2 regions of the Sulfitobacter sp. OXR-159 genome follow, and region 2 is predicted to be linked to the other one. Evidence: riboswitches for the same ligand, from Rfam matches in the RefSeq annotation. Region 2 holds a riboswitch; the other holds the start of a gene.
The links. Region 2 has a riboswitch for thiamine pyrophosphate ahead of thiB (thiamine ABC transporter substrate binding subunit). Riboswitches for the same ligand answer to the same signal wherever they lie in the genome.

Region 1 (15,745 bases), 1.5 Mb from region 2:
GAGATCATCGGGCGATCACTTGGTCATGCAGGCGCGCATCTGCTGCGCAAGATCGGCATCCACTTCTGCGACAGCGGCCCAGCCAGCATCGCGCGCGGCATTGGTCCAAGCTTCGGCATCGGCCTCGCTGAAGGTGATCGTCTCGATCCCCGCCTCTGCCTGCGCCGCGTATTCCGTCGCGTTGCGGTCGGCATTGTCGTTGTTAAGCTCCTCCATCCAAGCCGCGCCCTCTTCGAGTTTGGCGCGCTGTTCGTCGGTCAGCCCGTTCCACGTGTCGAGGTTCACCAGCAGGTTCACGTCGACGTTGTAAAAGCTCGGGTCGACCCGGTATTTCGTCTGCTCGTCCCAGCCGAGATCAAGCACACCCTGCGAGGGCCAGCCGTAACCGTCAATCGCCCCACGCTCCAGCGCGCTATAGACTTCGCCCGGCGCGGTGCGCACCAGATTGGCGCCCAGTTGCGTGAACATCGCCTGATAAACCGGTGTGGTGCGGATGGTCAGACCGCTCAGGTCCGGCCCCTCGACCGGTTTGGTCAGATAGAGGTGATAGCCGATCCCGTCGCCGCCGTGGCCGAGGTATTTGACGTTCATCTGCTCTTGGTGGATGCGGTCGACCAGTTCATAGCAGCCATTCTCGCGCTGCTCTTGAATGGTGTTTTCCGCCAGATGCAGCGCGTCGCCCGTGGGCAGCAGGTTCGGGTAATAGGCCGTGGTGTTGTTAGCGATATCGACAACGCCAGATTGCACCGCGTTGCCCAATTCAAAGGGCGGCACGGCCTCTGGCCCGCCGACCATATTGATCTGCACGACCCCCTTGCCGTTCTCGTTGATCCATTCGACAAAGGATTCAAACTCGCGACTAAAGGCGGTGCCAAGGGTAAAGGCCGAAACGGCGCGCAGCGTCACTTCGTCGGCGCTGGCGGTGCTGGTGGTGGCAAGGGTGCTGACGGCAAAGAGCGCCGCGCTGAGCGTAGTTGTTGTTTTCATGATCGTCTCCCAGTTGTGATCAAAAGCCCGCGATCTTTGCCCCGGTGCTCTCGCATGCATATGCATAATATGTATCTGCATGTAATTCGTAGCGACAAGATTTCGCTACGTCAATTTAAACTCTCACCCCCTGCCCGCGCCATCGCACAGGCGGTGCCCTGCGCAGATTGTCGCGGCATTAAGATAGTTTAATGACACCCTAGCCATGAGAACATATATGGAACGCATGGCAAAACAGACACTCGATCAAAAACTGGCGATTCTCAGCGACGCGGCGAAATACGACGCCTCCTGCGCTTCCTCCGGCTCGACCAAACGCGACTCGCGCGATGGCAAGGGGCTGGGCTCAAACGAAGGCAGCGGCATCTGCCACGCATACGCCCCCGACGGGCGGTGCATCAGTCTGCTCAAGATCCTGATGACCAATTTCTGCATCTACGATTGTAGCTATTGCATCAACCGCGTGTCCTCCAACGTCGACCGGGCGCGGTTCAGCGTGGATGAGGTGGTCAAGCTCACCATCGAATTCTACCGCCGCAACTATATCGAAGGGCTTTTTTTGTCCTCCGGCGTGATCCGCTCCCCCGATGCGACGATGTCGGATATGGTGCAGATCGCCCGCAAACTGCGGCACGAAGAGAACTTTCGCGGCTATATCCACCTCAAGACGATCCCCGATGCTTCCCCTGAGTTGATCGAGGAAGCAGGCCGTCTGGCGGACCGCTTGTCGATCAATGTCGAACTTCCCACCGACACGGCGGTGCAGCAATACGCGCCCGAGAAGAAGCCCGAGCAGATCCGCCGCGCGATGGCGAATGTGCGGATGACCAAGGAGGCGAGCAAAGAGAAATCCTTTTCCGGCAAGCGCCCGCCCCGCTTCGCGCCCGCAGGCCAGTCGACGCAGATGATCATCGGCGCGGATGGGTCGAACGACGCCACAGTGCTGGGCCAATCGACCCGGCTTTACTCCAGCTACAAGCTGAAGCGCGTTTACTATTCCGCCTTCTCGCCAATCCCCGACAGTTCCGCCAAACTGCCGCTGATCCGCCCGCCCCTGCAACGCGAGCATCGGCTTTATCAGGCCGATTGGCTGCTGCGGTTTTATGATTTCCAGCTGGACGAGATCACCTCCGTCACCCGCGACGGCAATCTCGATCTGGAGGTCGACCCCAAGCTCGCTTGGGCGCTGGTGCACCGCGAACACTTCCCGCTCGACGTCAACCGCGCCAGCCGCGAGATGCTGCTGCGGGTGCCGGGGTTTGGCGTGAAAACGGTAAACCGCATCCTCGCCGCCCGCCGCCACCGGTCCCTGCGCTACGAAGACCTGACCCGCATGGGCGCGTCGATGAAAAAGGCCCGCGCCTTTGTCACGGCAGGCGGCTGGTCGCCTGGTGGGCTGACCGACAGCGCCGACCTGCGCGCACGTTTCGCGCCGCCGCCCGAGCAGTTGACCCTGTTCTGATGCAGCGCGTCTCGCTCCCCCCCATCGGCACGGCGAAAGCATGGCGCGAAGCGGCGCGCGGTTTTCTGGCTGCAGGCGTCCCGCCCGAGGATATTCTCTGGGGCGATCATGCCGCCGCGCCCGATCTTTTCGGCGGCGAGAGCATCTCACCTAAAGGCGGGCAGGTCTCGGTCCCGCGCAGCTTCGTCTCCATGGCGGAAACCGCCGTTTGGCACAGCGATCCGGAGCGTTTCGCGCGGCTCTATGCCTTTCTCTGGCGCGTGAAAGACGCGCCGCATCTGATGTCCGACCGGGGCGATGCCGACCTCGCCGTGCTGCGCGGGATGGAGAAGAACGTCCGCCGCTGCCAGCACAAGATGAAGGCCTTCGTCCGCTTCCGCGAGATCGGCGACCCAAACGCCCCGCGCCGCAGCTTCGCCGCGTGGTTCGAGCCCACGCATCACACGGTGGAGCCGACGGCGGATTTCTTCGTGCGGCGGTTTTCCGACATGGACTGGCGTATCTTGACGCCCGATGTCTCGGCCATTTTCGAGAACGGCAAACTCACGTTCCAAGAAGGGCACGCCAAACCCGACCTGCCCGAGGACGCGGGCGAGCAGCTTTGGATCACCTACTTCCAGAACATCTTTAACCCCGCCCGCCTGATGGTGAAGGCGATGCAATCCGAGATGCCGAAAAAATACTGGAAGAACATGCCCGAGGCCGCTTTCATCCCACAGATGATCGCCGAGGCCCCGGCCCGCGCCCGTGCCATGGCCGAAGCAGCACCCACCCTGCCGCCGGTGCGGATGGACCGGGTGCAGGCGCAGCTTTCGGCCTTCTCATCCGCTTGGGACGGCCCGATGGAGGACCTGCCCACCGCGATCCGCGCCTGCACCCGCTGCCCGCTGCATTGCCATGCGACCCAAGCCGTGCCGGGCGAAGGGCCAAACCGCGCCGATCTGATGGTGGTCGGTGAACAACCCGGCGATCAGGAGGATCTCGCGGGCCGTCCCTTTGTGGGCCCTACCGGGCAGATGTTCGACCGCGTGGCGGCAGAGGCCGGCCTCGACCGCGAGGCGGCTTTCGTCACCAATGCCGTCAAACACTTCAAGTTCACCGCCCGCGGCAAACGCCGCATTCACCAGCGCCCTGAGACGCCCGAGATCGACCAATGCCGCTGGTGGATGAACGCCGAGGTGGCGCAGGTGCAGCCCAAGCTGATCCTCGCCATGGGCGCCACAGCGGCGCAAAGCCTGACGGGCAACGGCACGGGCATCCTGAAACGCCGTGGCACGATCGAGACGGGGCCAGAAGGCATCCCGGTGCTGATCACCCTGCACCCGTCCTATCTGCTGCGCGTGCCGGATCCGGCGCTGCGCGAAGAGGCCACGGCGCAGTTCCGCTCCGATCTGGCGATGGCGGCGCGGATGATGGCAGAGGCGGCTTAATCCTCGGGGTCGATGACCTGGAGCGTGCCGTCCGGCAAGGGGCGTTGCAGGCTGGGCAGCTCGGTCGTTTCAACTGTCAGCCACGCCTGCACCTCATCGGGCGTGGTCAGGATCACCGGCATCGCCTTGGGGTGCACGGCCCCGACCTCGGCATTGGCTTCGGTGGTCAGAAAGCCATAGAGGGTATCAGTGGTCTCGCCGTCCTTCAGTTTGCGCACGCTCGTCCATTCGGTCCAAACGCCCGCAAAAAAGGCCAGCGGACGGTCCTCGCCAAGCGCGAACCAGACCGGGCGCGAGCGCTCTCCGGGGCGGTTCAGCGGTTCGGAAAAGGCGGTGAAGGGCACCACGCAGCGATGCTCGGCCCCCAGCCAGCGCCGCCAATGCGGCGAGGCGATGTTGCGGATGTTGGTCACGCCGCGGTCGGTCTTCTTGCCCTTGAGCGCGAAGGCCGGAGAGGGCATCCCCCATCGCATCATCTCCAGCACCGGACCGCCATCGCCGTGGCGCACTACCGGGGCGGCATAGTCGGGGTAGATACCGGGCATCGGCGGCAGGTTGCCTGTTTGGTCGTCGATGCCGTCGAACCAGCCGCGGATTGCGGCCTGCCCCTTGGTCAGGGAATAGAGATTGCACATCGGTTGGCCCCCTTGCCGTCATCTTGGCCCATTAGATGCGGTTTTGCCCGCGTCCGGCAAGGGCCACAGGATCTTTGACAGCACCGCAATTGATGATTTATAACCAGAACAAAATGTGAACATATGGAGTCGTGCATGACAACCGATTCTACATATGGGCAGGTCCTTACCCTGCCGCGGCGGCTGCCGTCGACACCCCCCGAACCGGGGGTTCTGGCAGCACACGCGCCGCTGACGGATGTCTTTCCGGGGGCCTTCGCCACGGCCCCGGCCAGTGCCTTCGTGCTGTCGCTCTTGCCGCGTGGCAAGGGGCCGGTGCTTTGGGTGCAGGACTTTCTGTCGCGGCGCGAGAATGGGGCGCCCTATACGCCCAGCTTGCGCGACTTCGGGCTGGAACAGCCGGTGCTGCTGGTCACCGTCAGCCACCCGCGCGACGTGCTTTGGACGATGGAGGAAGGGGCCGCCTGTGCGGGGCTTTCTGCCGTGATCGGCGAGGTGCACGGCGGGCCGGAGGTGCTGGATTTCACCGCCACCAAACGGCTCTCGCTTCGGGCCGAGGCCTCAAATGTGCCGCTCTATCTCATTCGCAGCGGCGATCCCTGCGGCTTGAGCGCGGCGCGGATGCGTTGGCGCATTTCCTCGCTGCCCTCACAGGCCCATCCATACGATGCACAGGCCCCCGGCGCGGCCCGCTGGGATTTAGAGCTGTTTCGCGCGCGTGGCCATGCGCCGGGCCGATGGGTGGCTGCCCATGACCCCGACAAAGGCCAAAGCCCCCGCGCCGCGGATCGTCTCCGTCTGGTTCCCTATGCTGACGATGGAGCGGTGGCGCCGGGTGATCGCCCAATACCGCAGCGTTCCGGGGGATGAGGTGCCCGTCGTCCTGTCGCGCGACGGAACCCATGGGCCGGTGGTCCATGGGCTGAGCGCTGCCGCCACGATGCGCGGGATCGAGGCGGGCGCGCGGGTGGTCGATGTGCAAGCGATCCACCCCGATCTGCATGTGGAACCCGCCGATCTGGAGGGCGATGAGGCGCTGATCCAACGGCTGGTGCATTGGGCGCGGCGCTGGTGCCCTTGGACGGCGCGGAATCAGGACCATGGCCTGCTGCTGGACGTGACCGGCTGCACCCATCTGTTCGGCGGAGAGGTCGCCATGCTGCGCGACATCCGCAGCCGTTTTGCGCTACAGGGGCTGACCGCGCGGGTCGCCATGGCCCCCACTCCCGGTGCCGCGCAGGCACTGGCACGCTTCGGCTCCGGCGCGCAGATCTGCGGGGCTGAGGGCGTGGCCACCGCCCTCGCCCCCCTGCCCGTCGCCGCCCTGCGGCTGGATGCGCAGACCACACGGCTCTTGGACCGTCTTGGCCTCAAGACCATTGGCGCGCTCAGCGATCTGCCCCGCGCCGCGCTGATGCGCCGCTTCGCCAGCCTCAAGCCCGATCGCAACCCGCTGATCCTGCTCGACAAAGCCCTCGGCAAGGCGCCCGACCCGCTGAACGCCCCGCCGGATCATCGCCATTTCATAACCCGCAGCCGCCTGCCTGAGCCGGTGATCGACCCCGCCCCGCATCTGCCCGCGCTGGTCGATAACCTCTGCACCCTTCTGGCCCGCGCCGAGCTTGGCGCGCGGCGGTTGCGCCTGACCATCTACCGCATCGACGGCGATTGGCGCGCGCTTGGGGTCGCCACGGCGCGGGCCAGCCGTGACCCCGCGCATCTGCGCAGGCTGTTCGACGGCAAACTGGAAAACATCGACAGCGGCTTCGGCTTTGACCTGCTGACGCTGGAGGCGCTGACCAGCGAACCGCTGCCGCTGATGCAAGACCACCTCGACGGCAAACGCGACCCTTCGGCGGATGTGGCCGGGCTGCTCGACCGGCTCGCCGCGAAGCTGGGCGCGGACAAGGTCAACTGGCCGCAATGGCGCGAGACCCATAAGCCCGAACGGGTGGAGCAACGTGTCGACGCCCTGCACGGCACCCCCACCGCCGCACCCGCCTTGCTGCGCGAGCGCCCCCTGCGCCTGCTAACTCCGCCCGAGGAAGTGCGCGTGATCTATGCCGTGCCCGAAGGCCCGCCCTCGCAGTTCAACTGGCGGCGCGTCACCTATAAAACCACGCGCCACACCGGCCCCGAACGCATCGCGCCCGAATGGTGGCGCGACCGCCCCGGCACCCGGCTGCGCGATTACTACAAGGTGGAGGTCGAGGGCGGACAGCGCTTCTGGCTCTACCGCGAGGGGGTGATCTATGACGGTCGCGGGGCCGAGCCGCGCTGGTTTTTGCATGGGCTTTTCGCCTGATGCCCGAGCAAGAAGGACATAAACGCCGAACGCTGGGCGAAGACGGTTTTGCCGCCCCGCCGCGGGCGGAGTACGTGGAGTTTGGGCTGGCCAGTTGCTTTTCCTTCCTGCGCGCGGCCTCCGACGCCGTGGACCTGATCGAGATGGCCTATCACCACGGCTATGACAGCCTCGGCATCGCGGATCACAACACGCTGGCAGGTGTGGTGCGGCTGCATGTGGAGGCGGAAAAGGCCCATATCCGCCCCCTGATCGGTGCGCGGCTGGTGCTGCTTTGTGGGACTGAACTGCTGACCTACCCGCAAGATCGCGCCGCCTATGCGCGGCTCTCGACCTTGCTGTCGGCGGGCAAGATGCAATCGGTGGACGGCGCATGGCAGCAAAAGGGTGAGACCCATCTGACGCTGGAGATGCTGAGCCAACACGCCGAAGGGCTGCACCTCATCCTCATGCCACCCGAAAACCTTGATGTCTTTGCCGCTGGCCTGCCGCGTCTGGTGAAAGCGCTGCCGGAGATGCACCATATCGGGGCGAGTTTCCTCTACCGAGGAGATGACCGGGCGCGGATCAACCGGCTCGATGCACTGGCCCGCGCCCATGGGCTGAGGATTTTGGCCACCAATGACGTGCTCTATCACGCGCGCCACCGGCGGCCCTTGCAAGACGTGATGGTGGCGATCCGCGAAGGCGTGATCGTGCCGAAAGCGGGCTATCTCTTGGCCGCCAATGCCGAGCGGCACCTGAAATCGCCCGAGGCGATGGCCCGCCTCTTCACCGACTGGCCCCATGCCATCGCCGAGACGCGCCGGCTGGCGGACAGGGTCACCTTTCGCCTCACCGATCTGGCCTACGAATACCCGCATGAGATCGTCCCCGAAGGCCGCAGCCCGATGGAGGAATTGGCGCGGCTGACATGGGAGGGTGCCGCCCGCCGCTACCCGCAAGGCGTGCCCGAGGCGGTGACCAAGACGATCGAGAAGGAATTCGCGCTCATCTCCGCCAAAAAGATCGCCCGCTATTTCCTGACCATCTACGACATCGTGCGCTTTGCCCGCGAGGAAGCTGAGCCGCCGATCCTCTGCCAAGGGCGCGGCTCGGCGGCTAATTCGGCGGTCTGTTTCTGCCTCGGCATCACCTCGGTCGACCCGGCGGTGCACAACCTGCTGTTCGAGCGGTTCCTCAGCGAAGAACGCGATGAGCCGCCCGACATCGACGTGGATTTCGAACATGAGCGGCGCGAAGAGGTCATCCAATACATGTACGGCAAATACGGCCGCCACCGCGCCGGGCTTTGCGCCACGGTGATCCACTACCGCCCGCGCTCGGCCATTCGCGAGGTCGGCAAGGCGATGGGGCTTTCCGAAGACGTTACCTCGAAACTCGCGGGCACGATCTGGGGCAGTTTCGAGGGCCAGATGGACGACGCCCGCGCCCGCGAGGCGGGGTTGGACCTCTCCGACCCCTATCTACGCATGGTCCTGAAACTGGCCTCCCAAATGATCGGCATGCCGCGCCACCTGAGCCAGCACGTCGGCGGCTTTATCCTGACCGAACGCCCCCTGACCGAGATCGTGCCCATCGGCAACGGCGCCATGCCCGAGCGCAGTTTCATCGAATGGGACAAGGACGACATCGACGCGCTGCAGATCTTCAAGGTCGATATCCTCGCCCTTGGCATGCTCACCTGTATCGCCAAATGCTTTGATCTGATCGAGGCGCATTACGACCGCCCGCTGGAACTGGCCACCGTCCCGGTGGAGGATCACGAGGACGACGCCACCGGGCGACCCACCTACGACATGCTCTGCCGCGGCGACAGTCTGGGTGTCTTTCAGGTGGAAAGCCGTGCGCAGATGGCCATGCTGCCGAAACTGCGCCCGCGGGTCTTTTACGATCTGGTGATCGAGGTCGCCATCGTCCGCCCCGGCCCGATCCAAGGCGACATGGTCCACCCCTATCTGCGCCGCCGCCAGGGGATGGAGAGCGTCGTCTACCCCGCCCCCGGCCCGGCCTATCCGCAGGACGAGTTGTTCAGCATCCTCAGCCGGACGCTGGGCGTGCCGATCTTTCAGGAACAGGCGATGAAAATCTCCATCGACGCGGCACAGTTTTCCCCGACCGAGGCCAATGAGCTGCGCAAGGCCATGGCCACCTTCCGCTCGCGCGGGACGATCGAGAAGCTGCAAGACAAGATGGTGGGCCGGATGACCAAACGCGGCTATGACCCGGTCTTTGCGCAGCGCTGTTTTGACCAGATCAAGGGGTTCGGTGAATATGGCTTCCCCGAGAGCCATGCAGCGAGTTTTGCCAAGCTGGTCTATGTCTCAAGTTGGATGAAATGCCACTACCCGGCGGCCTTTGCCTGCGCGCTGCTGAACTCCCAGCCGATGGGATTTTATGCGCCCGCCCAGATTGTGCGCGACGCCCGCGAGCATCAGGTTGAGGTGCGCGCGGTTGATGTGAATTACTCCGATTGGAACTGCACGCTGGAGCCCTGCGGCGACGGTTTTGCCCTGCGGCTGGGGCTGCGCATGGTGGACGGGTTGCAGGAAAAAGCCGCCGCGCGGATCATGGACCGGCGCGAGGCGCCGTTCGCGGATGTCGAAGACCTCAAGACCCGCGCCGGCCTCGACGCCAAGGCAATCCGCCAGCTTGCCGCCGCCGACACGATGCGGAGCATGGGGATCGACCGGCGCCAAGCGCTCTGGCAAGCGCAAGGGCTGCGCGACGCGCCCGCCTTGCCGATCTTTGACCATGCCGAGGCCGCGGCTCAGGGGCCGGAGCCCGAGGTCACCCTACCGGTGATGCCGAAGGCCGAACAGGTCGTGGCCGATTACCAAACCCTGCGGCTCTCGCTCAAGGCGCATCCAATGTCCTTTTACCGCAGCAGCCTTGCCGCGCAGGGGTTTGCTTCGGCCCGCGATTTGGGGCGAATGGGCCACGGGCGGCGGGTGAAACTCGCCGGGCTGGTGCTGGTGCGCCAGAAACCCGGCAGCGCCAAGGGGGTCTGTTTCATCACGCTGGAGGATGAATGCGGCGTGGCGAACCTCGTGATCTGGCCCAATATGTTCAAGCTTTACCGCCCCACGATCATGGCCGCGCGGCTGCTGGTGGTCGAAGGGCGCGTGCAGACCGACGGGCGGGTGATCCATGTGGTGGCCGACCGGCTTGAGGACCGCTCTGACAGGCTTGCATCGCTGTCGGACGCACCGATGCCCGGCATCACCACGCGGGGCGATCACCCGACCCATCCGCTGCCCGGTCAGGTGGCGATACATAGCCATCCGCGCGATGCGCGGGTGATCCCGAAGTCGCGGGATTTTCATTAACGAATCTTCATGTATTTGATCAAGTGTGACTCGCAAATAGTTGATACAGAACGACAAATCATAAATTAACCATCACCAGTTGACCCTGCCACCCCGCCTCGCTAGCCTGCCCGCAATCCGTTGGGGTGCCGCAAGGCTGAGAGGTGAAAACCGACCCATCGAACCTGATCCGGGTCGTACCGGCGTAGGGAACGGAACCAAGCATCGGCCCCATGCGGCCCGTCGTTTATCCCGTATCCACACGCCCTTGGCCCATCTAACACATGGGGGCCAAATGGCGTTTCAAGCACTAACAATTGCGGGGTCCGACAGCGGCGGCGGGGCGGGGATTCAGGCCGATCTCAAGACCTTCAGCGCGCTTGGCGTTTACGGGGCCAGCGTGCTCACCGCCGTGACGGCGCAAAACACCCACGCGGTGACCGGGGTTGAGATGATCTCCCCCAAAATGATCCGGGCACAGATGGCGGCAGTCTTTGATGATCTGGCAATCGGTGCGGTGAAGATCGGCATGTTGGGCGATCCTGAAACGATCACCGCCGTGGCCGAGGGACTGGCGGGCTGCGCCGCGCCTGTGGTACTCGACCCGGTGATGGTGGCAAAATCCGGCGATGCGCTGCTCTCTGCCGAGGCTGTGGCGACCCTGCGTGACCGGATGCTCCCCTTGGCCCATGTACTAACGCCAAACCTGCCCGAGGCCGCACGGCTGCTGGACAGGCCGGAAGCCACCGATGAGGCCGCCATGTTGGAACAGGGCCGCGCCCTGCTCTCTGCCGGTCCCGGCGCGGTGCTGATGAAGGGTGGGCATGGCAAGGGCGAGACCTGCGTCGATCTGCTGATCACCGCGGATGAAACCCTGCGCCTTTCCGCGCCCCGCCAGCACACCGCCAACACCCACGGCACCGGCTGCACCCTTTCTGCCGCCATCGCCGCGGGTCTGGCGCGGGGGCAGACACTGCAAGACGCCGTACAGGCGGCCCACGCCTATCTGCAACGCGCCATTACTGCTGCCGACACCCTCAACATCGGCAGCGGCCACGGTCCGGTCCACCACTTCCACGCGGTTTGGTCCCATGAGTGACGTCACCATCATCGGCGCAGGCGTTGCGGGGCTTTGGGCCGCGCGGGCCTGTCTGGCGCAGGGGCTGCGGCCCCGGTTGGTCGACCGCAAAGGCACGCCCGGGCCGCATGGCTGTTCATGGTGGGCGGGCGGGATGCTCGCGCCCTTTTGCGAAGGCGCGCTGAGCGAGCCTGCGGTGGTGACCAACGGGCGGCGTGCCGCGGCGCTCTGGTCTGAGATCACCGAGGTCACCCACAGGGGCACGCTGGTCCTCGCCCCGGAACGGGACCGCGCTGAGATCCAGCGGTTTGCCGACCGGACCAAAAGCCACAGCACTTGCGATGCCGAGGCCATCGCGGCCCTAGAACCGGACCTCGCAGGGCGTCATCGGCGCGGGCTGTTCTTTGCCGAAGAAGCGCATCTGAACCCGCGCCAAGCGCTGCATGATCTGTCCCAAACGCTCGCCGCCCAAGGGGTGAAGGTCGAGACCACGCCCCTCACCCCTTCGGAGGTCACAGGCCCGGTGATCGACTGCCGTGGCATGGCCGCCAGCGCCGACCTGCCCGGTCTGCGGGCGGTGCGCGGTGAGATGATCTTGCTGCGAGCGCCTGATGTAACTCTCACCCGCCCGATCCGCCTGTTGCACCCGCGCCACCCGCTTTACGTCGTGCCGCGCGGGAACGGAATTTACATGCTGGGCGCAACCCAGATCGAAAGCGCCAGCCGCGCCCAAATGACCGCGCGCTCGGCGCTGGAACTGCTCTCGGCGGCCTATGCGCTCGATCCGCGCTTTGCCGAAGCCGAGATCATTGAGATGGGCGCCGACCTGCGCCCGGCCTTTGCCGACAACCTGCCCGGCATCGTGCAACGCGGCGCGACGCTGTACCTTAACGGATTGTTTCGGCACGGATTTTTGATGGCACCGGCCTTGGCAGAACAGGCCGCAGCCTTTCTTGCAACAGCGACAGCGGGGGATTTATTTCGTGAAAATTGAAGTGAACGGCGAAGCGCGTGAGGTCACTGCCACGCAGCTTAACGCGGTCTTGGTGGAGCTTGGCTGGGGCGAAGCCAAGGTCGCCACCGCACTCAACGGCAATTTCGTCCCCGCAGGCGCGCGGGGCGCGACGACGCTCAGTGACGGCGACCAGCTCGAAGTGCTCAGCGCCATGCAGGGGGGCTGAGCGATGCGCGATTTCTACGGCACCACCCTGCCCCTGCCGCTGATGCTGGGCACCGCGCGCTACCCCTCGCCCGCGGTGATGGAGGCCGCCTTTCGCCAAAGTGCCGCCCCGGTCGCAACCGTTTCGCTGCGCCGCGAACAGGGCGCGGGTCAGGCGTTTTGGGATATGGTGCGCGGGCTCGGCGTGCATCTGCTGCCCAACACTGCCGGTTGCCATTCGGCGCGGGAGGCGATCACCACGGCACAGATGGCGCGGGAGTATTTCGGGACCAATTGGATCAAGCTTGAGGTCATCGGCCATGCCGACACGCTGCAGCCTGACCCCTTCGGGCTCGTCGAGGCTGCCGAGGCGCTTTGCGCCGATGGGTTCGAGGTCTTTCCCTATACCACCGAAGATCAGGTGTTGGCCGGGCGGCTTGTCGATGCGGGTTGCCGGGTGTTGATGCCTTGGGGCGCGCCGATTGGGTCAGGGCTGGGGCTGAACAACCTGCACGGGCTGCGCAGCCTGCGGGCGGCATTTCCGGAGGTGGCCATGGTGATCGACGCGGGCCTCGGCCTGCCCAGCCATGCCGCGCAGGCGCTTGAGATGGGGTTCGACGCGGTGCTCCTCAACACCGCCGTCGCCGAAGCCCGCGACCCCGCTGCCATGGCCGAGGCCTTTGCGCTGGCCTGCCGCGCGGGGGCGCTTGCCGCCGCCTCCGGCCCCATGGGCCAGCGCGATATGGCGGTGCCCTCCACCCCCGTCATCGGAAAGGCTTGGCTATGACCCTGCCGCGTTTTTATCCCGTTTTTGACAGTGCTGCATGGGTTGCGCGGGCGGTGCCCTTGGGCGTCAAGCTGGTGCAGTTGCGCGTCAAAGACGCGCCCCATGACCTGCTGCGCGATGAGATCACCACCGCGCTCGACCTCTGCCGCCAGCACGGCGCGCTGCTGGTGGTGAATGACCACTGGCAACTGGCGATCGAACTGGGGGCCGAGTGGCTGCATCTGGGCCAAGAGGATCTGGACACAGCCGACATCCCCGCGATCCGCCGCGCGGGGCTGAAACTGGGCCTCTCCACCCATGACCACGCCGAACTTGACCGCGCGCTGGCCCTCTCCCCCGATTACATCGCCCTGGGTCCGGTCTATCCGACCATTCTGAAAAAGATGAAATGGACCGAACAGGGCCTCGACCGGCTGACCGAATGGAAGGCGCGGATCGGGGATATCCCGCTTTGCGCCATCGGCGGGATGAGCGTCGCCCGCGCGCCGGGGGCCTTTGCCGCCGGGGCCGATACAGTGGCGGCGGTCACGGATATCACGCTGAATGCCGACCCCGAAGCGCGGATGCGCGAATGGCTCAAGGTGACGGCATGAGCCGCTACGCCCGCCAGACCATTCTGCCGCAGGTCGGTGCCGAGGGGCAGGAACGGCTTACCGCCGCGCATGTGCTGGTCGTTGGTGCCGGAGCGCTGGCGGTGCCGGTGCTGCAATATCTCGTCGGGGCCGGTGTTGGGCAGATCACATTGGTCGATGGCGATGTGGTGGCGATGAGTAACCTGCACCGCCAACCGCTCTACCGGATGGGCGATATCGGTAGGCCCAAGGTCACCGCCGCGGCAGAGGCGATGGCGGCGCTGAACCCGGAGGTGACGCTCACCCCGCGTGCTGAATGGCTTACCCCCGCCAACGCCCCCGGATTGCTGGCGGAGTGCGATATTGCCCTCGACTGCGCGGATACTTTCGCCGCGAGCCTAACGCTTTCGGATCTGGCCTTGGCGCAAGGCAAGCCACTGATCTCGGCTTCGGCGCTTGGGCTGTCGGGCTATGTTGGCGGCTTTTGCGGGCCTGCCCCCTCTCTCCGCGCGATTTTCCCTGATTTGCCGCAGACGGCGGCCACCTGTGCCACGGCGGGCGTCTTGGGCCCCGTGGTGGGAATAATCGGCGCGGCGCAGACGCAGATGGCGCTGTCGGTGCTGCTGGGGCTGTCGCCTTCTCCGCTCGGGCAGCTGATGATCTGGGACGCCGCACAATGGCGGATGTCGGGCTTTCGCTTTGAAAGCGCTCCCGAACCTGCGTCGCCCGTAAATTTCATCGCCGAGAGCCAGATCGCCCCGCGCGATATGGTCATTGACCTGCGCGCCGAAGCGCCCGCGCCCTTCTCAGCCCAAGCGCGCCATGTCCCCCCCGAGGCGCTGCCGGACCTGCCGCTGCCCCCACACACACCGCGCATCGTGCTCGCCTGCCGCACCGGCCTGCGCGCGCATCACGCGGCCAACACCCTCCGCGCCTGCTGGCCGGGAGAAATCGCCCTGCTGGCCCTGCCCGGTGCCTGACCCTTTCTTGAACAAAACCACAAAATGGAGCCTTTCGTGAAACACATCCTTACCCCCCTCGCCCTGACATTGATCGCCGCCCCGGCCTTGGCCCAAGACAAGATGACCGTCATGCTGGACTGGTTCATCAACCCTGACCACGGGCCGATCATTCTGGCCGATGAAAAGGGCTATTTCACCGATGCGGGGCTGGAGGTTGAACTGATCTCTCCTGCCGACCCGAACGAGCCGCCGCGCATGGTGGCGGCGGGCCGGGTGGATCTGGCGGTCTCCTACCAGCCAGAGCTGCACCTTGCGCAGCGCGAAGGGCTGGACATCCGCCGTGTCGGCACGCTGATTGAGACCCCGCTGACCTGCCTTGTCGTGCGCGCGGATGGTCCCGTGCAAAAGGTGGCCGACCTTAAGGGCCGCAAGGTGGGGTTTGCGGTATCAGGCGTGCAAGAAATGCTGCTGGACGCGATGCTGAGCCACCATGGCGTGGCCCCCTCTGAGGTTGAGCAGATCAATATCGGCTGGTCGATCTCGCCCGCTTTGATGTCGGGTCAGGTCGACGGCGTGATCGGCGCGTTCCGCAATTTCGAGTTGAACCAGATGCAGATCGAAGGCCATGAGGGCCGTTGCTTTTATCCCGAGGCCGAAGGCGTGCCCGCCTATGACGAGCTGATCTATGTCGCCCATGCCGAGGAGATGGACCGCGAGATGATCGCGCGCTTCCTGCGTGCCACCGAACGTGCCGCGGCCGATATCGTCAACGATCCGGCTGCCAGCGGCGAGACCTTTTTTGCCTCCGATGCCGAGTTGCGCAACGAGCTGAACACCCGCGCATGGGAAGACACATGGCCGCGTTTCGCCACCCGCCCCGCCGCCGTGGATCATGGGCGCTACGACCGGTTCGAGGCTTTCATGCAGGAAAGCGGTGTGGTCGAGACCGTGATCCCCGCCGCTGATCTGGTGGTCGATGTCACCGCGCAGGCCAAGCCATGACGGCACCCGACTACGGCGATGCCTTTGCCGCATGGCGCAGCGGCGCCGGAGAGGCGTG
Region 2 (15,745 bases):
CCAGCTCGATCGTCGTCGCGCGTGGCCCGCCACCCAGTGTCAGGGCCACGGCAAAACTGGTCAGACAAATCACGAAGATCAGCGCCGCCACGCCGGGCAGCACCTGCCGCAGCATCGGCCATTCCAGCGCCAGAAACAGTGCACGGGGCGTCATCTGCAGCTGCCCGGCCAGTCGAAACCGCTCGGACGGTATGCTCTGCCAGCCTTGCAGCAAAAGCCGTGTCGCCAGCGGAAGGTTAAAGAAGACATGGGCCAGAACCACCCCATGCAGCCCGTAGATCGACACGGACGGCAGGCCCAGAGCCGCGCCAAATTGGTTCAGCACGCCCGAGCGGCCAAAGACCGTGAGCAACCCCAGCACCGCCACGATCACCGGCAGAATAAACGGCGCGCCGAGCAATGTGATCAACGCCCCACGCCCCCAAAACTGCCGCCGCGCCAAGGCCCGCGCGACCGGCACCGCCAGCAGCACAGACAGCACCGCCGACCACACCGCCTGCGTGACGGTAAAACGCACCGCCGCCCAATCCGCCGCCCCCAGCCCCGCCGCCACATCGGCTGCCATGAAAACGGCAACCAACGCAGCAAGGATCAGGCCCGCGACCAGTGCGGCGGCGAAAAGCCCCGTCTTGCCGCTTAACGCGACAGCGCGGTCAGCCATTCGTCCAAAGCCTCTTCACGGAGCGCGGGGACTTCGCCGTTCGGCACCAACAGCGCCTTGCCGGGCTGGATCATCCCGTCAAACCCTTCGGGCAGACCGCCTTCGGGCGTCACGGCGGGGTACATCCAGTTGGTCGTCGGCAGCACCGATTGCGCGGCGTCAGAGACGAGGTATTGCAGGAACTGATCGGCCAGCTCCGGCTGATCCGACCCCGCGAGCTTTCCCGCCACTTCGATCTGCATGTAGTGGCCTTCGTCAAACAGCGCCGCTGTCTTGCTGTCGTCTTCCTCGGCAATCAGGTGATAGGCGGGGGATGTGGTGTAGCTGAGCACCATATCGGCCTCGCCTTCGAGGAACAGACCGTAGGCTTCGGACCAGCCTTTGGTGACGGTCACGACGTTATCGGCCAGCCCCGCCCAAACCTCGGGCGCCTCATCGCCATAGGCCGTTTTGACCCACATCAACAGACCCAGACCGGGTGTCGAGGACCGTGGGTCTTGGATCACGATCTTCAAATCGCTCTCGGCCAGCGCTTTGAAATCGGTGGGCGCGGAAAGGTCCGTGCCATGGACAAAGGCAAAATAGCCCCAATCATAGGGGACGAAAACTTCGTCTTCCCAAGTGATCGGCAGATCATAGTCAGCCTGCAACCCGCTCGGCGCAAACAGCTCGGTCTCTTTCGCGGCGGCGACAAGGCTGGTGTCCAGCCCCAGCACGATATCTGCGTCGGAACGTGCGCCCTCAAGTTTCAAACGCGCCAGCAGTGCCGCGCCATCGCCCATGCCGACGAATTTCAGGTTGCAACCGCATTCAGCCTCGAACCCCTCTTCGATGGCCGGGCCGGGGCCCCATTCGGTGACGAAACTGTCGTAGGTATAGACCGTCAATTCAGGCGTTTCGGCCCATGCAGCCGATGCGCCCAAGACGCCCGCAGCAAGTGTAAGATACTTCATTGCATCCTCCTTTTGCGGCGAAAGGTAAAAGGTGGATGTCTGTCCGGACCTTCCCTCCGCCGGTGTTAACCGGTTCAGGTTCAACGGGTCCGCACAACACGTACATCTCAGCCCAAAGGCCCCCCGAGGTAGCGTCAGGGGTAGATCGGACCTGCACAATTGGCAAGGCAAATCCCCTTGAGGCAGGGCGCTGCCCCGGCTAAGGGTTTGACAACAGGAGGTCCGCCCATGTCGATCAACAGCTTTGGCCATCTTTACCGGGTCACCACATGGGGCGAAAGCCACGGTCCCGCCCTTGGCGCCACGATTGATGGCTGCCCCCCCGGCGTGCCGATTGACGAGGCGATGATCCAGCAGTGGTTGGACAAGCGCAAACCGGGCCAGAACAAATACACCACGCAGCGGCGTGAGGCGGATGAGGTGCGGATTCTGTCGGGCACCTTTGAGGGTGTCACCACCGGCACGCCCATCCAACTGATGATTGAAAACACCGACCAGCGCTCGAAAGACTACGGGGATATCAAGGACAAGTTCCGCCCCGGTCATGCCGACATCACCTATTTCCAGAAATACGGCATCCGCGACTATCGCGGGGGTGGGCGTTCCTCGGCGCGCGAAACGGCGGCGCGGGTGGCGGCGGGTGGTCTGGCGCGCGAGGCGATCAAGGCGCTGGCCCCGAACCTGCAAATCACCGGCTATATGGTGCAGATGGGTCCGCATAAGGTCGACCGGGATGCGTTCGATTGGGACCAGATCGAGCAGAACCCGTTTTGGGTGCCCGATGCCAAGGCGGCGGACGACTGGGCCGCGTATCTCGACGGGCTGCGCAAGTCCGGCAGCAGCGTGGGTGCGATCATCGAAGTCACCGCGCGCGGCGTGCCTGCGGGGCTCGGCGCGCCGGTCTATGGCAAGCTCGACACCGATCTGGCCGCCGCGATGATGAGCATCAATGCCGTCAAAGGCGTGGAAATCGGCGAAGGCATGTCAGCCGCGATGCTGACCGGAGAGCTGAACGCGGATGAGATCACCATGGGGCCGGAGGGGCCGGAGTATTCCTCCAACCATGCGGGCGGTATCTTGGGCGGGATCAGTACCGGACAGGACGTGGTTGTGCGTTTCGCGGTCAAACCGACCTCAAGCATCCTGACCACACGGCGCACCATCACCAAACAGGGTGAAGAGACCGAGATCATCACCAAAGGCCGCCATGATCCCTGTGTTGGTATCCGCGCGGTGCCGGTGGGTGAGGCGATGATGGCCTGTGTGCTGCTGGACCACCTGCTGCTGCACCGCGGGCAGATCGGCACCAACCGCGGACGGATCGGCCCCGAAGCGTGAGGACCAGAGCATGAAAGTCGATGATTTCTCCGCCCGCCCCGCCCTTGGCGTCGGGCTGAAGATCACGGCGATCCTGCTCTTTACCTGCATGTCTGCGATCATCAAATCGCTGGCCGACGACGTGCCCGCGGGCGAGTCCGTCTTCTTTCGGTCCTTCTTTGCCATTCCGGTGATCCTGATCTGGCTGGCGCAACGCGGCAAACTGAAAAGCGGGCTGAAGACCAAGAACCCGATGGGCCATGTTTGGCGCGGGCTTTTCGGCACCACGGCAATGGGGCTGACCTTTACCGGCCTTGGCCTGCTGCCCCTGCCCGAGGTCACCGCCATCGGCTTTGCCACACCGATTTTCACTGTGATCCTTGCCGCCGTGTTGCTGGGCGAACAGATCCGTCTGATCCGCGTGACTGCCGTGGCGATCGGGCTGGTCGGGGTGATGATCATCCTCTGGCCGCGTTTCAGCAGCATCGGTACGATGGAACAGACAGCCACGATTGGTGCGCTGTTGATCCTGATGGCGACGATGGTGCGCAGCCTTGTGCAGATCCACATCCGGCAATTGGTGCAGAACGAAGACACGGCGGCGATCGTCTTTTACTTTTCCGTCACTGCATCGGTCTTGGCGCTTTTCACCCTACCCTTCGGCTGGGTCATGCCTGATCTGCAAACCTTTGGCTTGCTGGTGTTGGCAGGGTTAATCGGCGGAGTGGCGCAGATTCTTATCACCTCGGCTTATCGCTTTGGCTCGGCTTCTATGCTGGCGCCATACGACTATACCTCGATGCTCTTTGCCATCTTGCTCGGCTATGTCTTCTTTGCAGAACTGCCGACAATGATGATGCTGGCAGGCGCGGCGCTGGTGATCAGCGCGGGCGCGCTGGTGATCTGGCGCGAGCGGCAGTTGGGGATGGAGCGCGGCAAAGCGCGGTCTGTCACCGATCCCAAGGCGTGATTCATTGCGGGCTTTCGCCCGGCTCGCCCTCTCCCTATGGTGCCCCGAAACCGGATAGAGGAGATGACCGATGAGCGACGCGGATCCGCAAGACCACAAGGAAAAGATGCAGCAGCGTCAGGCCGAGCAGCGCGCCAAGGTGGCCGAGCTGCAAGACCCGGAAAAGGGTCTGGTGCTGGTCCATACCGGACCGGGCAAGGGCAAATCCTCCTCTGCTTTCGGGGTCGTCGTACGCGCGCTTGGCTGGAAACAGCGCGTCGGTGTGGTGCAGTTCATTAAGGGCAAATGGAAAACCGGCGAACGGCTGTTCTTTGAACAGCTGGACGAGGTGACATGGCACACGATGGGCGAAGGTTTCACCTGGGACACCCAAGACCGAAACCGCGATATCGCCGCCGCCGAGACCGCATTTGGCAAGGCACGTGAGATGATGGCGAGCGGCGAATATGACCTTGTGGTGATGGACGAGATCAACATCGCCATCCGCTATGAATACCTCAAGATCGAAGACGTGATCGCCGGACTTGATGCCCGCGACAAACGCACCGCCGTCGTGCTGACAGGCCGCGACGCCCGGCCCGAGCTTTGCGACTATGCCGATCTGGTGACCGAGATGTCAGAGGTCAAACACCCGTTCAAAGCGGGCATCAAAGCGCAGCGCGGTGTTGACTACTAACCCCCTCGCTTTGCATTTCTGAAAATACCAAAGGCTGTCCTTTCCCAAGGGCGGCCTCTTTTTATTTCTCTCGCGATCCAGCGTTTCATGACCGCACCATACGGCGCGGGTCTCTGCCGCCGATGGCCTCTCTGCACCGCGACATGTTACCGAAATCAACACATCAGTTCTATTTCGTAACATTTTGATTGAACCGAATCGCCCCGCTGTGTAAATTGCAGGGCAACAACAGGAGTACCCCCATGCAGGCATTCATCTGCGACGCGCAGCGCACCCCCATTGGCCGTTACGGCGGCGCCCTCTCTTCGGTTCGCGCCGACGATCTGGCCGCGATCCCGTTGAAGGCATTGATGGAGCGGAACCCCTCGGTGGATTGGGCGCGTGTCGATGATGTCATCATGGGCTGCGCCAACCAAGCGGGCGAAGACAACCGCAACGTCGCGCGCATGGCCGCTCTGCTGGCAGGCCTGCCTGTCGATGTCCCGGGGGCCACGATCAACCGGCTCTGCGCCAGCGGCATGGATGCCGTCGGTGCCGCCGCCCGGGCGATCCGCGCCGGCGACATGGATCTGGCCATCGCCGGTGGCATCGAGAGCATGTCGCGTGCACCTTTCGTCATGCCCAAGGCCGAAACCGCCTTTTCCCGCAACAACGCCGTCTATGACACCACCATCGGCTGGCGCTTTGTGAATCCCAAAATGAAGGCGCAGTTCGGCGTGGATTCCATGCCCGAGACAGCCGACAACGTCGCCGCCGACCATGACGTGTCGCGCGAGGACCAAGACGCTTTCGCCGCGCGTAGCCAGCAACGCTGGGCCGATGCGGATGAGAAAGGCATCTTTGCCGAGGAAATCGCCCCCGTCACCATCCCGCAGCGGAAAGGCGACGACGTAATCGTCGACCGTGACGAGCACCCCCGCCCCGGCTCCACGCTGGATAAACTCGCCAAGCTGCGCGGCATCAATGGCGCTGACCTGACTGTGACTGCTGGCAATGCCTCGGGCGTGAATGATGGCGCGGCGGCGATGCTGCTGGCGTCTGAGGCTGGCCTGAAAGACCACGGCCTCACCCCCATCGCCCGCGTAGTCGCGATGTCCGCTGCAGGTGTCGAGCCACGCATCATGGGCATCGGCCCGATCCCTGCCGTGCGCAAGGTGCTGGACCGTGCGGGCCTCTCGATCGAACAGATGGACGTGATCGAACTTAATGAGGCTTTCGCCTCCCAAGGTCTCGCGACCCTCCGCGCCTTGGGCGTGCCGGATGACGCAGCCCATGTGAACGCCAACGGCGGCGCCATCGCCATCGGCCACCCCCTTGGCATGTCCGGCGCGCGTCTCGTGATGACGGCGGCGCTGCAACTCAAGCGGACGGGCGGCAAATACGCGCTATGTACAATGTGTGTGGGCGTGGGACAGGGCGTCGCCCTGATCCTCGAAAACGCAGGCTGAGACTTCTTTCCCGGAAAGGAACAGACCGATGTATGCACAGATGATCAAATCCACCGGCAAGGGCATCAAATCCCTCGACGAGATGGACCCCGAAGAACGCGCCTTTCAGGAGCGCGTCGACGCGGGCGGCAAGATCGAGCCAAAAGACTGGATGCCCGATGGCTACCGCAAGAACCTGATCCGCCAGATCGGTCAGCACGCGCATAGCGAGATTGTGGGCCAGCTGCCCGAGGGCAACTGGATCACCCGCGCCCCGACGTTGGAGCGTAAGGCGATCCTGCTGGCAAAGGTGCAAGACGAGGCGGGCCACGGCCTCTACCTTTATTGCGCGGCGGAAACGCTCGGCGTGACCCGTGACCAAATGACCCGCGACCTGCTGTCGGGCAAGATGAAGTATTCCTCGATCTTCAATTATCCGACCCTAACATGGGCCGATATGGGTGCTGTGGGCTGGCTGGTCGATGGTGCTGCCATCATGAACCAAGTGCCGCTGCAACGGACATCGTACGGTCCCTACGCCCGCGCCATGGTGCGGATCTGTAAGGAAGAAAGCTTCCACCAGCGCCAAGGCTTCGACATCATGATGAAGATGGCCAACGGCACGGAAGCACAGCGCAAGATGGCGCAGGATGCGCTCAACCGTTTCTGGTTCCCGGCACTGATGATGTTCGGCCCGTCGGACAAGGATTCGGTCCATTCCGCGCAGTCGATGGCGTGGAAAATCAAGATGAACACCAATGACGAGTTGCGCCAAAAGTTCGTCGACGAGACGGTGCCGCAGGCCGAATACCTTGGCCTGACGATCCCCGACGAGACGCTGAAGTTCAACGAAGAAACCGGTCATTACGACTTTGCCGAGCCGGATTGGGAGGAGTTCTTCCAGGTGCTCAAGGGCAATGGCCCCTGCAACACCGAACGTCTGGCGGCGCGCAATAAGGCTTGGGACGAAGGCCGTTGGGTGCGCGAGGGGCTTTTGGCCCACGCCGAGAAAAAGCGCAGCAGACAAATGGCAGCGGAGTAAGCGACATGAGCAGCCCTGAATCCAGTGAATACGACGGCACCGAAGCCGCCCCGCACGGCAAGGCGCGGACCACCGAATGGCCCCTGTGGGAGATCTTCATCCGCGGCCAGCACGGGTTGAGCCACCGCCATGTCGGCAGCCTGCATGCGGCGGACGCGGAAATGGCGATCAAGAACGCCCGCGACGTCTATACCCGCCGCAACGAAGGCGTCAGCATCTGGGCCGTTGAGGCCAGCGCCATCGCCGCCTCCTCCCCCGAGGAAAAAGGCGCGCTTTATGAGCCCGCCAATGACAAGGTCTACCGCCACCCGACCTTTTTCGACATTCCCGATGAAGTGGGGGCGATGTGAGCACCGATCCTAAGTTCGAATTCCTTTGCCGGATGGGCGACAACGCCCTTGTGCTGGGCCACCGCGTTTCGGAATGGTGCGGCACGGCTCCGGTGCTGGAAGAAGATATCGCGCTGGCCAATATGGCGCTCGACTTGATCGGGCAAACGCAGCTGTGGCTGGGCATGGCGGGTGAGGTCGAGGGCGCGGGGCGTGACGCCGACAAGCTGGCTTTTCACCGCGATGTTTGGGATTTTCGCAATGTCTTGCTGGTCGAACAGCCTAATGGCGACTTCGGCCAGACCATGATGCGGCAGTTTCTGTTCGACGCATGGCATCTGGCGCAACTGACCGCATTGATCGATTCCAGCGATAAAGAGATCGCCGCCATTGCCGAAAAATCCGCCAAAGAGGTCACCTACCACCTCGAACGTTCCTCCGACACGGTGATCGGCCTTGGCGACGGGACCGAGGAAAGCCACCGTCGGATGCAGGCGGCGCTGGATCTGCTCTGGCCATATGTGGGGGAGATGTTCCTTGGCGATGAAGTCGACGCTGCCATGAAAGATGCGGGCATCGCCCCTGATCCAGCCAGCCTGCGCGATGGCTACGACCAACTGGTCGGCGACACACTCGCGGCAGCGACCCTGACCAAACCCGAAGATGATTTTGCCCATAAGGGCGGGAAAAGCGGCGCACGGCACAGCGAACATCTGGGCCATATGCTGACCCAGATGCAGTGGCTGCAGCGCGCCTACCCGGACGCCACATGGTAAAACCCGCGCCCCACAGCCGGCCGGCCCCCGCGCCGGTGCCGGGGGTGGTGCGCGATACCGCCCCGCGCGGTGCCGCGTTGGCGGAAAAGCCCACGTTAGAGACGGTTTGGGCATGGCTTTCGGCGATCCCGGACCCGGAGATCCCGGCCATTTCGCTTACCGATCTCGGCATCATCCGCGATGTGGCATGGGACGGCGATACTCTGGTTGTGACCATCACACCGACCTATTCGGGGTGCCCGGCCACCAGCATCATCAACCTAGATATCGAGATGGCGCTGCGCGACCACGGCATCGAAAACCTTGACCTGAAACGGCAGCTTTCTCCGCCTTGGACCACCGATTGGATGAGTGACACTGGCCGTGCCAAGCTGGAATCTTACGGCATCGCGCCACCCCGCCCGGCCGGTGGGCCGCAACATTGCCCGCATTGCAAATCCACCGCGGTGGAGCGGATCAGCCAATTCGGCTCGACCCCCTGCAAGGCGCAATGGCGGTGCTGCGACTGCCGTGAACCCTTCGACTATTTCAAATGTATCTGAGGCCCCGATGAGCCAGTTTCACCCCCTGTTAGTGACTGATATCCACCACACCATCCGCGATGCGGTGGTGCTGACGCTGAAGCCGGAGGACCCCGAAGCTTTTGCGTTTACCCAAGGCCAATACCTGACCTTCAAGCAGGACTTCGACGGCACCGAGTTGCGCCGCAACTATTCGATCTGCGCCGGGTTAGACGATGGCGAGCTGAAGGTCGGTATCAAGCGCGTCGATGGCGGGGCATTCTCGACCTATGCCAATACCGAATTGAAGGTCGGCGATACGCTCCACGCCATGCCGCCACAGGGCAAATTCTTCACCGCGATTGAACCAGAGGTGGCGAAAAACTACCTCGGGTTTGCGGGCGGTTCGGGCATCACGCCGGTGCTTTCGATTCTAAAGACTGTGCTGAAACGCGAGCCGAACTCGACCTTCACGCTGGTCTATGCCAACCGCGCGGTGAATACGATCATGTTCCGCGAGGAGCTTGAGGATCTCAAGAACCACTACATGGGCCGCCTGACGGTGATCCACATCCTCGAATCCGGGCAGGATATGGAGTTGTTTGAGGGCCGTATCGATCAAGCGAAATGCGATGCGCTGTTTAAGCATTGGATTCAGATCAACAACATCGACACCGCCTTCATCTGCGGGCCGGAGCCGATGATGCTGGCGATTGCCGAGGCGCTGAAGACCAATGGGCTGACCGATGAACAGATCAAATTTGAACTCTTCAGCGAAAGCCAGCAGGGCCGTCTGGCGAAACAGGAAATGGCCAAACGCAGCGAGGGCCAGAAGGGCACCGAGATCACCGTCATCATCGACGGCGCGCGGCGCAGTTTCACCATGCAGAAGGGCCAATCGGTGCTGGAAGCCGCACTAGAGAACGGGCAGGAAGCGCCGTTTTCCTGCAAGGCCGGGGTTTGTTCGACCTGCATGGGCAAGGTGCTTGACGGCGAGGTCGAGATGATCTCGAACCACGCGCTTGAGGATTACGAGGTCGAGCGCGGTTATGTGCTGACCTGCCAGAGCTACCCGCTGAGCGACACGCTCACCATCGACTACGACACGCACTAAAGGAGCCGACATGCGCGATATTCACAGTTACGCGGCAGGCGAATGGCTGGCCCCGGGCGCGGGCGCCCGCAACATCGCCAGCGCCATCACTGGCGAAGTGATTGCGCAGGCCGGCAACGATGCGCTCGACGCGCAGGCCATGCTGGGCTTTGCCCGCGACCACGGCGGCCCCGCCCTGCGCGCCATGACCTTCCATGACCGCGCGCGCATGTTGAAGGCGCTGGCGCTGCACCTTATGGAGCACAAACAGGCGCTCTATGACCTGAGCTACGACACCGGCGCGACGCTGTCGGACCACAAGATCGACATCGACGGCGGCATCGGCACCATGCTGGTTTTCGCCTCTAAAGGTCGGCGCGAGATGCCGGATGCGCATGTTTATCTCGACGGTGCGCCCGAGCAACTGGGCCGCGACGGGCAGTTCATGGGGCGGCATATCTGCACCCCGCTGCAGGGCGTGGCGGTGCATATCAACGCCTTCAACTTCCCGGTTTGGGGCATGTTGGAGAAGCTGGCGCCTACGCTGCTGGCAGGTGTCCCGGCGATCGTGAAACCGGCGACGGCGACCTGTTACGTTACCGAACATTGCGTACGGCTGATGCTCGACAGTGGGTTGCTGCCGAAGGGCGCGCTGCAACTGGTCAGCGGCGGCTTGGGCGATATGCTCGACCACCTCGACTGTCAGGATGCCGTGGCCTTTACCGGGTCGGCCGATACCGCGCTGAAGCTGCGCAGCAATCCCTTGTTGCTGCAGAACTCGGTGCGTTTCACGTCTGAGCAGGACAGTCTCAACGCCTCGGTCCTCGGCCCCGACGCAAGCCCCGGCACGCCGGAGTTCGACCTCTTCGTCAAGGAAGTGCAGCGCGAGATGACCGCCAAGGCGGGGCAGAAATGCACCGCCATTCGCCGCATCATGGTGCCGCAGGCGCAGGTCGACGCGGTGATCTCTGCTCTGTCAGAACGCCTAGCCAAGACCACCATCGGCGACCCGCGTGCCGAAGATACGCGCATGGGCGCGCTGGTCTCGGGTAGCCAAAAGCGCGATGTGCTGGAAAAGGTGGGGCTGCTGAGTGCCGAGGCCGAGCGGGTCTTTGGCGATCCCGACAACTTTACCGTCAACGGCGCCGACAAAGACAAAGGCGCATTCCTGCCGCCAATGCTGTTCCACTGCGCTGATCCCGACAGCGCCGAGCGCGTGCATGACACCGAGGCTTTCGGCCCTGTTTCCACCCTCATGCCCTACCGCGATCTGGCCCATGCCTCGCAGTTGCTGAACCGCGGCCAAGGCTCTCTTGTCGCCTCGATCATCACCAATGACGGTGAGGTGGCGCGCGAGCTAACGATGGGTTCGGCAGCCTTCCACGGACGGCTCTATTTCAACAACCGAACGTCGATGGGCGAGGCCACGGGCCACGGCTCTCCGCTGCCGCATATGGTGCATGGCGGGCCGGGCCGCGCAGGGGGCGGCGAAGAACTGGGCGGCATTCGCGGCGTGATGCATTACATGCAGCGCACCGCCATTCAGGGCAGCCCCGACATCCTGACGGCCATCGGCAAACAATGGGTGCCGGGGGCCGAGGAAATCACCGACCGCGACCACCCCTTCACCCGCCGCTTCACCGAGCTGGATCTGGGCGAGACCTTCAACTCGCCCACCCGAGAAGTCACGCTGGAGGATATCGAGACCTTCGCCCATTTCACCGGCGATACTTTCTACGCCCATATGGACGACGAGGCCGCCGCCGCGAACCCCTTCTTTCCGGGGCGCGTGGCCCATGGCTACCTCTTGCTCAGCTTCGCCGCGGGCCTTTTCGTGCAACCCGACCCCGGCCCGGTGCTGGCCAATACCGGCCTCGACAATCTTCGCTTTCTTGAGCCTGTCTCGGCGGGCGACAGCATCAAGGTGCGGCTCTCAGTCAAGCACAAGACGCCGCGCAACGAGGAATATGGCGAGGTGCGCTGGCATGTGACCCTGACCAACCAACGCGAGGAGGCGGTCGCGGAATATGAACTGCTGACGATGAATGCCCTCTGATCCCTCCCTTCCCGCTGTCGCGGCCTTTGCGGGCTTGGGGGGCCAGCGCGTCTGGTCGCTGATGGTCAGCCTTTTCGGCGATCTGGCGCAGGGAGAGGGTGATGCGATCGACGGGCCGGTGCTCTCGGCCATCATGGGCGCGCTTGACGTGCGGCCAGAGGCGAGCCGCGTGGCGCTGCACCGGCTACGCAATGACGGATGGTTGCAGTCACACAAGGTCGGGCGGATCAGCCAGCACAGCCTGACCGCCCAAGGCCGCGCGGAAAGTGCCGCCGCCAGCCCCCGCATCTACGCCACGCCGCCCGACCTGTCAGAGCCATGGCAGATGGTGGTGACCGAAGAGAACGGGCGCGAGACCGACAGCGCCCTGCGGGGCGCGGGTTTTATCGCCGCCCTGCCCCGCGCCTATGTCGGGCGGGCCGATAGCGCGGTGCCCAAAGGCTGTCTTGCCCTGCCCGGCACGCCGCCGCCCGACTGGCTGCGCCGCGCGGTGGAGCCTGCCGAGCTTGAGGCCGACTATGCCGCGCTGCTGGCTGCGCTTTCTACCTTGGACGCCGAACTGCCGGATGCAGACAGGTTGAGCGCCTTGGATGTCGCGGTTCTGCGCTGTCTGATCGTGCACAACTGGCGGCGGCTGGTGCTGAAACACCCGGCCCTGCCCGGTGGATTGATCCGCCCCGAGTGGCCCGGCTACCGGTGCCATCTACTGGTCGACCGCTTGCTGCGCCTCTATCCCCGCCCCGCATTGCAGGATCTGGCCACCGCCTGACCCGGGGCAAAGCCTCCGCTTTCCCATGCCGGACAAGCACGATATAGACGTGCTCATGACAAATTTCCTCTATCAGAACGACCTGCCGGATGACCTCGACCTTGGGCCGATGGTCGCCATCGATTGCGAAACGATGGGGCTGCATCCGCATCGCGACCGGCTCTGTGTTGTGCAGCTTTCGGGCGGCGATGGTCACGCGCATCTGGTGCAGGTCGCCAAGGGCCAGACCGAGGCGCCGAACCTCTGCGCGCTGTTGGAAGATCCGCATGTGCTGAAACTGTTCCACTACGGCCGTTTTGACATCGCCGCGATGCGCAACACCTTTGGCGCCACCGCAGCGCCGGTCTATTGCACCAAGATCGCCAGCCGTCTGGTGCGCACCTATACCGACCGGCACGGGCTGGCGAAGCTGTGCCAAGAACTGCTGAGCGTCGACATCTCGAAACAGCAACAATCCAGCGATTGGGGGGCCGAAAAGCTGACCCAAGCGCAGATCGACTATGCCGCGTCGGATGTGCTCTATCTGCACCGTCTGCGCGATGAACTTAACAAACGCCTGATACGCGAAGGTCGGATGGACATGGCGCAGGCCTGTTTCGATTTCCTGCCGATGCGCGCCCGGCTGGATCTGGAGGGATGGCCGGACACGGACATCTTCGCACACGCATGAACACACCTTTCCTCGACACTGCCCGCCGCGTCATCCGCTGCGAATCCGAGGCGCTGACGCTGCTGGCCGACAGCCTTGATGACCGTTTCCGTGCCGCCGTGGACCTGATGCGTGCCTGCAAGGGCCGCGTGATCGTCACTGGCATCGGCAAATCGGGCCATATCGGCAACAAGATCGCGGCGACGCTGGCCTCTACCGGCACGCCTGCGCAATTTGTGCACCCGGCAGAGGCGAGCCACGGCGATCTGGGGATGATCACGGCGGCTGATGTGGTGCTGGCAATTTCAAACTCGGGCGAGGCACCGGAACTGGCGAACCTCATCGCCTATTCGCGCCGCTATGCGATCCCGCTCATCGGCATCACCAGCCGCCCCGACAGCAGCCTTGGCCGCCACAGTGACGTGGTGCTGGAACTGCCCCGCGCGGCAGAGGCCTGCGGCACCGGCGTGGTGCCGACCACCTCGACCACCTTGACGCTGGCGATGGGCGATGCTGTGGCCGTGGCCCTGATGGAGAACCGCGCCTTCACCGCCGAGCATTTCCGCGACTTCCACCCCGGCGGCAAACTGGGCGCAAGGCTGAGCCGCGTAGCCGATCTGATGCATGTGGGCGATGCGCTGCCGCTGGTCGCAGCCGACGCGCCGATGCCCGACGCGCTGAGCGAGATGAGCCGCAAGGGCTTTGGCGTGGTCTGCGTGACCGATGGCGCTGGCGCACTGGCTGGGATCATCACCATGGGCGACCTCGCGCGGCACCTTGACGGGTTGATGACCATGACCGCGCATGAGGTCATGACCCCGGCCCCTGTTACCATCGGCCCCGACGAACTGGCCGAGAAAGCCGTGGGCGTGATGAACAACCGCAAGATCACATGCTTGATCGTGACCGACCCTGCGGAGAATGACGGCAAATCGCCCGTGGGCCTGCTGCATATCCACGACTGCCTGCGCGTTGGGCTGGGGTAGCCTGCGATGAAGGGTGACCGCCACTCTCGCGTCGTCTCTTGGCTGAAAGTGCTCTTTCCGCTGATCGCGCTGGCGCTGCTGTCGACCCTGTTCTTGCTGTCGCGCGCGATTGAACCGCAGGCGGTGATCCCCTTTGCAGATAAAGAAGTGCAAGAGCGGCTGCGCGACCAGCAGATCACCGGCCCCTTCTATTCCGGCACCACGGCGGAGGGCGATCTGATCTCATTCTCGGCGGAAAAGCTGACCACCCCCGGCGGGGAAACCGGCACCAACGAGGCCGAAGAGATCGAGGCGACGCTGGACCTGCAGGGCGGCGCCAAGATCACTCTGCAATCCAACAGAGGGCGGTTTGACACCGGCGCGGAACAAGCGGAACTGGCGGGCGATGTGCGGGTTAGCACCTCAACCGGCTACCAGATTCTGTCGGACCGGATGACTTCGAACCTCACCACACTAGATCTGCTATCACCCGGCCCGGTCAAAGCCACCAGCCCCGCGGGCGAGATCACCGCCGGGCGCATGGCCATCACCAACCGCCAGAACAGCGCCGGATCGCAATTGCTTTTCACAAAGGGTGTGAAACTGATATATACGCCGCAAGCAACGAAAGAGTAACTGCCTTGAGACATTTGATTATTTTGATGCTGCCGCTGTTTCTCGCGCTGCATGCCGCCCCTGTCTCTGCCCAATCTGCCGATGTGGCCTTTGGCGCGCTAGAGCAAGATACCAGCCTGCCCGTCGAAGTGACCGCCGACAACCTATCGGTCGACAACGCCACGGGCACCGCGGTCTTTACTGGCAATGTGTTGATTTCTCAGGGCGAAATGACCCTGTCCGCCGGTAAGGTCGAGGTGATATATCGCGCGTCGGATCAAGGCATCGCCAAGCTGGAAGCAACCGGCGGCGTGGTTTTGGTCGCGGGCGAAGACGCCGCTGAATCGCAGCGGGCTGACTATGATATCGACGCAGGCACCTTGGTAATGAGCGGCGATGTGTTGATGACCCAAGGCCCAAGTGCGCTGAGCGCGCAGGAAATGACGGTAAACCTGAACGACGGCACGGCGCAGATGTCGGGCGGCGTGAAGACCATTTTGCAGCCCGGCAGCGGCAACTGATGCCGCCCGAGCTGAAAGTCGCCGGGGGCGAATCCGGCCTGCGCATTCAGCATTTGCGCAAGTCTTATCGCAAGAAAGCGGTGATCCGCGACTTTTCGATGGAGCTTGACCGGGGTGAAGTCGTGGCGCTGTTGGGGCCGAACGGGTCGGGCAAGACCACGACATTTTACGCGGTGGCCGGGCTGGTCACGCCCGAAGGCGGGCGCGTCACCGTGGATGGCAAGGATGTCACCACCCTGCCGATGTACCGCCGCGCGCAGTTGGGAATCGGCTATCTGCCGCAGGAAATGAGCATCTTTCGCGGGCTGTCGGTGCAAGACAACATCAGCGCGATTCTCGATATCCGGGTCAAACATCGTCACCAGCGCCGCGAACGGCTCGAAGAGCTGCTGACCGAGTTTTCCATCGAACACCTGCGCCGCGCGC

Region 1: it holds a riboswitch for thiamine pyrophosphate, as region 2 does, so the genes downstream of both, thiD (bifunctional hydroxymethylpyrimidine kinase/phosphomethylpyrimidine kinase) here and thiB (thiamine ABC transporter substrate binding subunit) in region 2, are expected to answer to the same signal.

The regions. Positions count from the first base shown of each region.
Region 1 covers NZ_CP139707.1:2,180,211-2,195,955, forward strand. The annotation lists gene T8A63_RS11215 (TRAP transporter small permease) at 1-8, opposite strand, end outside; gene dctP (TRAP transporter substrate-binding protein DctP) at 16-987, opposite strand; gene T8A63_RS11225 (putative DNA modification/repair radical SAM protein) at 1,214-2,449, shown strand; gene T8A63_RS11230 (UdgX family uracil-DNA binding protein) at 2,449-3,879, shown strand; gene T8A63_RS11235 (SOS response-associated peptidase) at 3,876-4,514, opposite strand; gene T8A63_RS11240 (hypothetical protein) at 4,650-5,384, shown strand; gene T8A63_RS11245 (DNA polymerase Y family protein) at 5,332-6,819, shown strand; gene T8A63_RS11250 (error-prone DNA polymerase) at 6,819-10,148, shown strand; TPP riboswitch at 10,260-10,356, shown strand; gene thiD (bifunctional hydroxymethylpyrimidine kinase/phosphomethylpyrimidine kinase) at 10,423-11,226, shown strand; gene T8A63_RS11260 (FAD-dependent oxidoreductase) at 11,219-12,199, shown strand; gene thiS (sulfur carrier protein ThiS) at 12,189-12,386, shown strand; gene T8A63_RS11270 (thiazole synthase) at 12,390-13,151, shown strand; gene T8A63_RS11275 (thiamine phosphate synthase) at 13,148-13,744, shown strand; gene T8A63_RS11280 (HesA/MoeB/ThiF family protein) at 13,741-14,703, shown strand; gene T8A63_RS11285 (ABC transporter substrate-binding protein) at 14,740-15,687, shown strand; gene T8A63_RS11290 (TenA family protein) at 15,684-15,745, shown strand, end outside.
Region 2 covers NZ_CP139707.1:185,589-201,333, reverse strand. The annotation lists gene T8A63_RS00950 (thiamine/thiamine pyrophosphate ABC transporter permease ThiP) at 1-661, opposite strand, end outside; gene thiB (thiamine ABC transporter substrate binding subunit) at 637-1,614, opposite strand; TPP riboswitch at 1,649-1,750, opposite strand; gene aroC (chorismate synthase) at 1,843-2,952, shown strand; gene T8A63_RS00935 (DMT family transporter) at 2,963-3,901, shown strand; gene cobO (cob(I)yrinic acid a,c-diamide adenosyltransferase) at 3,972-4,577, shown strand; gene pcaF (3-oxoadipyl-CoA thiolase) at 4,820-6,025, shown strand; gene paaA (1,2-phenylacetyl-CoA epoxidase subunit PaaA) at 6,054-7,046, shown strand; gene paaB (1,2-phenylacetyl-CoA epoxidase subunit PaaB) at 7,052-7,396, shown strand; gene paaC (1,2-phenylacetyl-CoA epoxidase subunit PaaC) at 7,429-8,151, shown strand; gene paaD (1,2-phenylacetyl-CoA epoxidase subunit PaaD) at 8,145-8,693, shown strand; gene T8A63_RS00900 (2Fe-2S iron-sulfur cluster-binding protein) at 8,701-9,765, shown strand; gene paaZ (phenylacetic acid degradation bifunctional protein PaaZ) at 9,776-11,800, shown strand; gene T8A63_RS00890 (PaaX family transcriptional regulator C-terminal domain-containing protein) at 11,790-12,569, shown strand; gene T8A63_RS00885 (ribonuclease D) at 12,625-13,239, shown strand; gene T8A63_RS00880 (KpsF/GutQ family sugar-phosphate isomerase) at 13,236-14,204, shown strand; gene lptC (LPS export ABC transporter periplasmic protein LptC) at 14,211-14,819, shown strand; gene lptA (lipopolysaccharide transport periplasmic protein LptA) at 14,846-15,319, shown strand; gene lptB (LPS export ABC transporter ATP-binding protein) at 15,316-15,745, shown strand, end outside.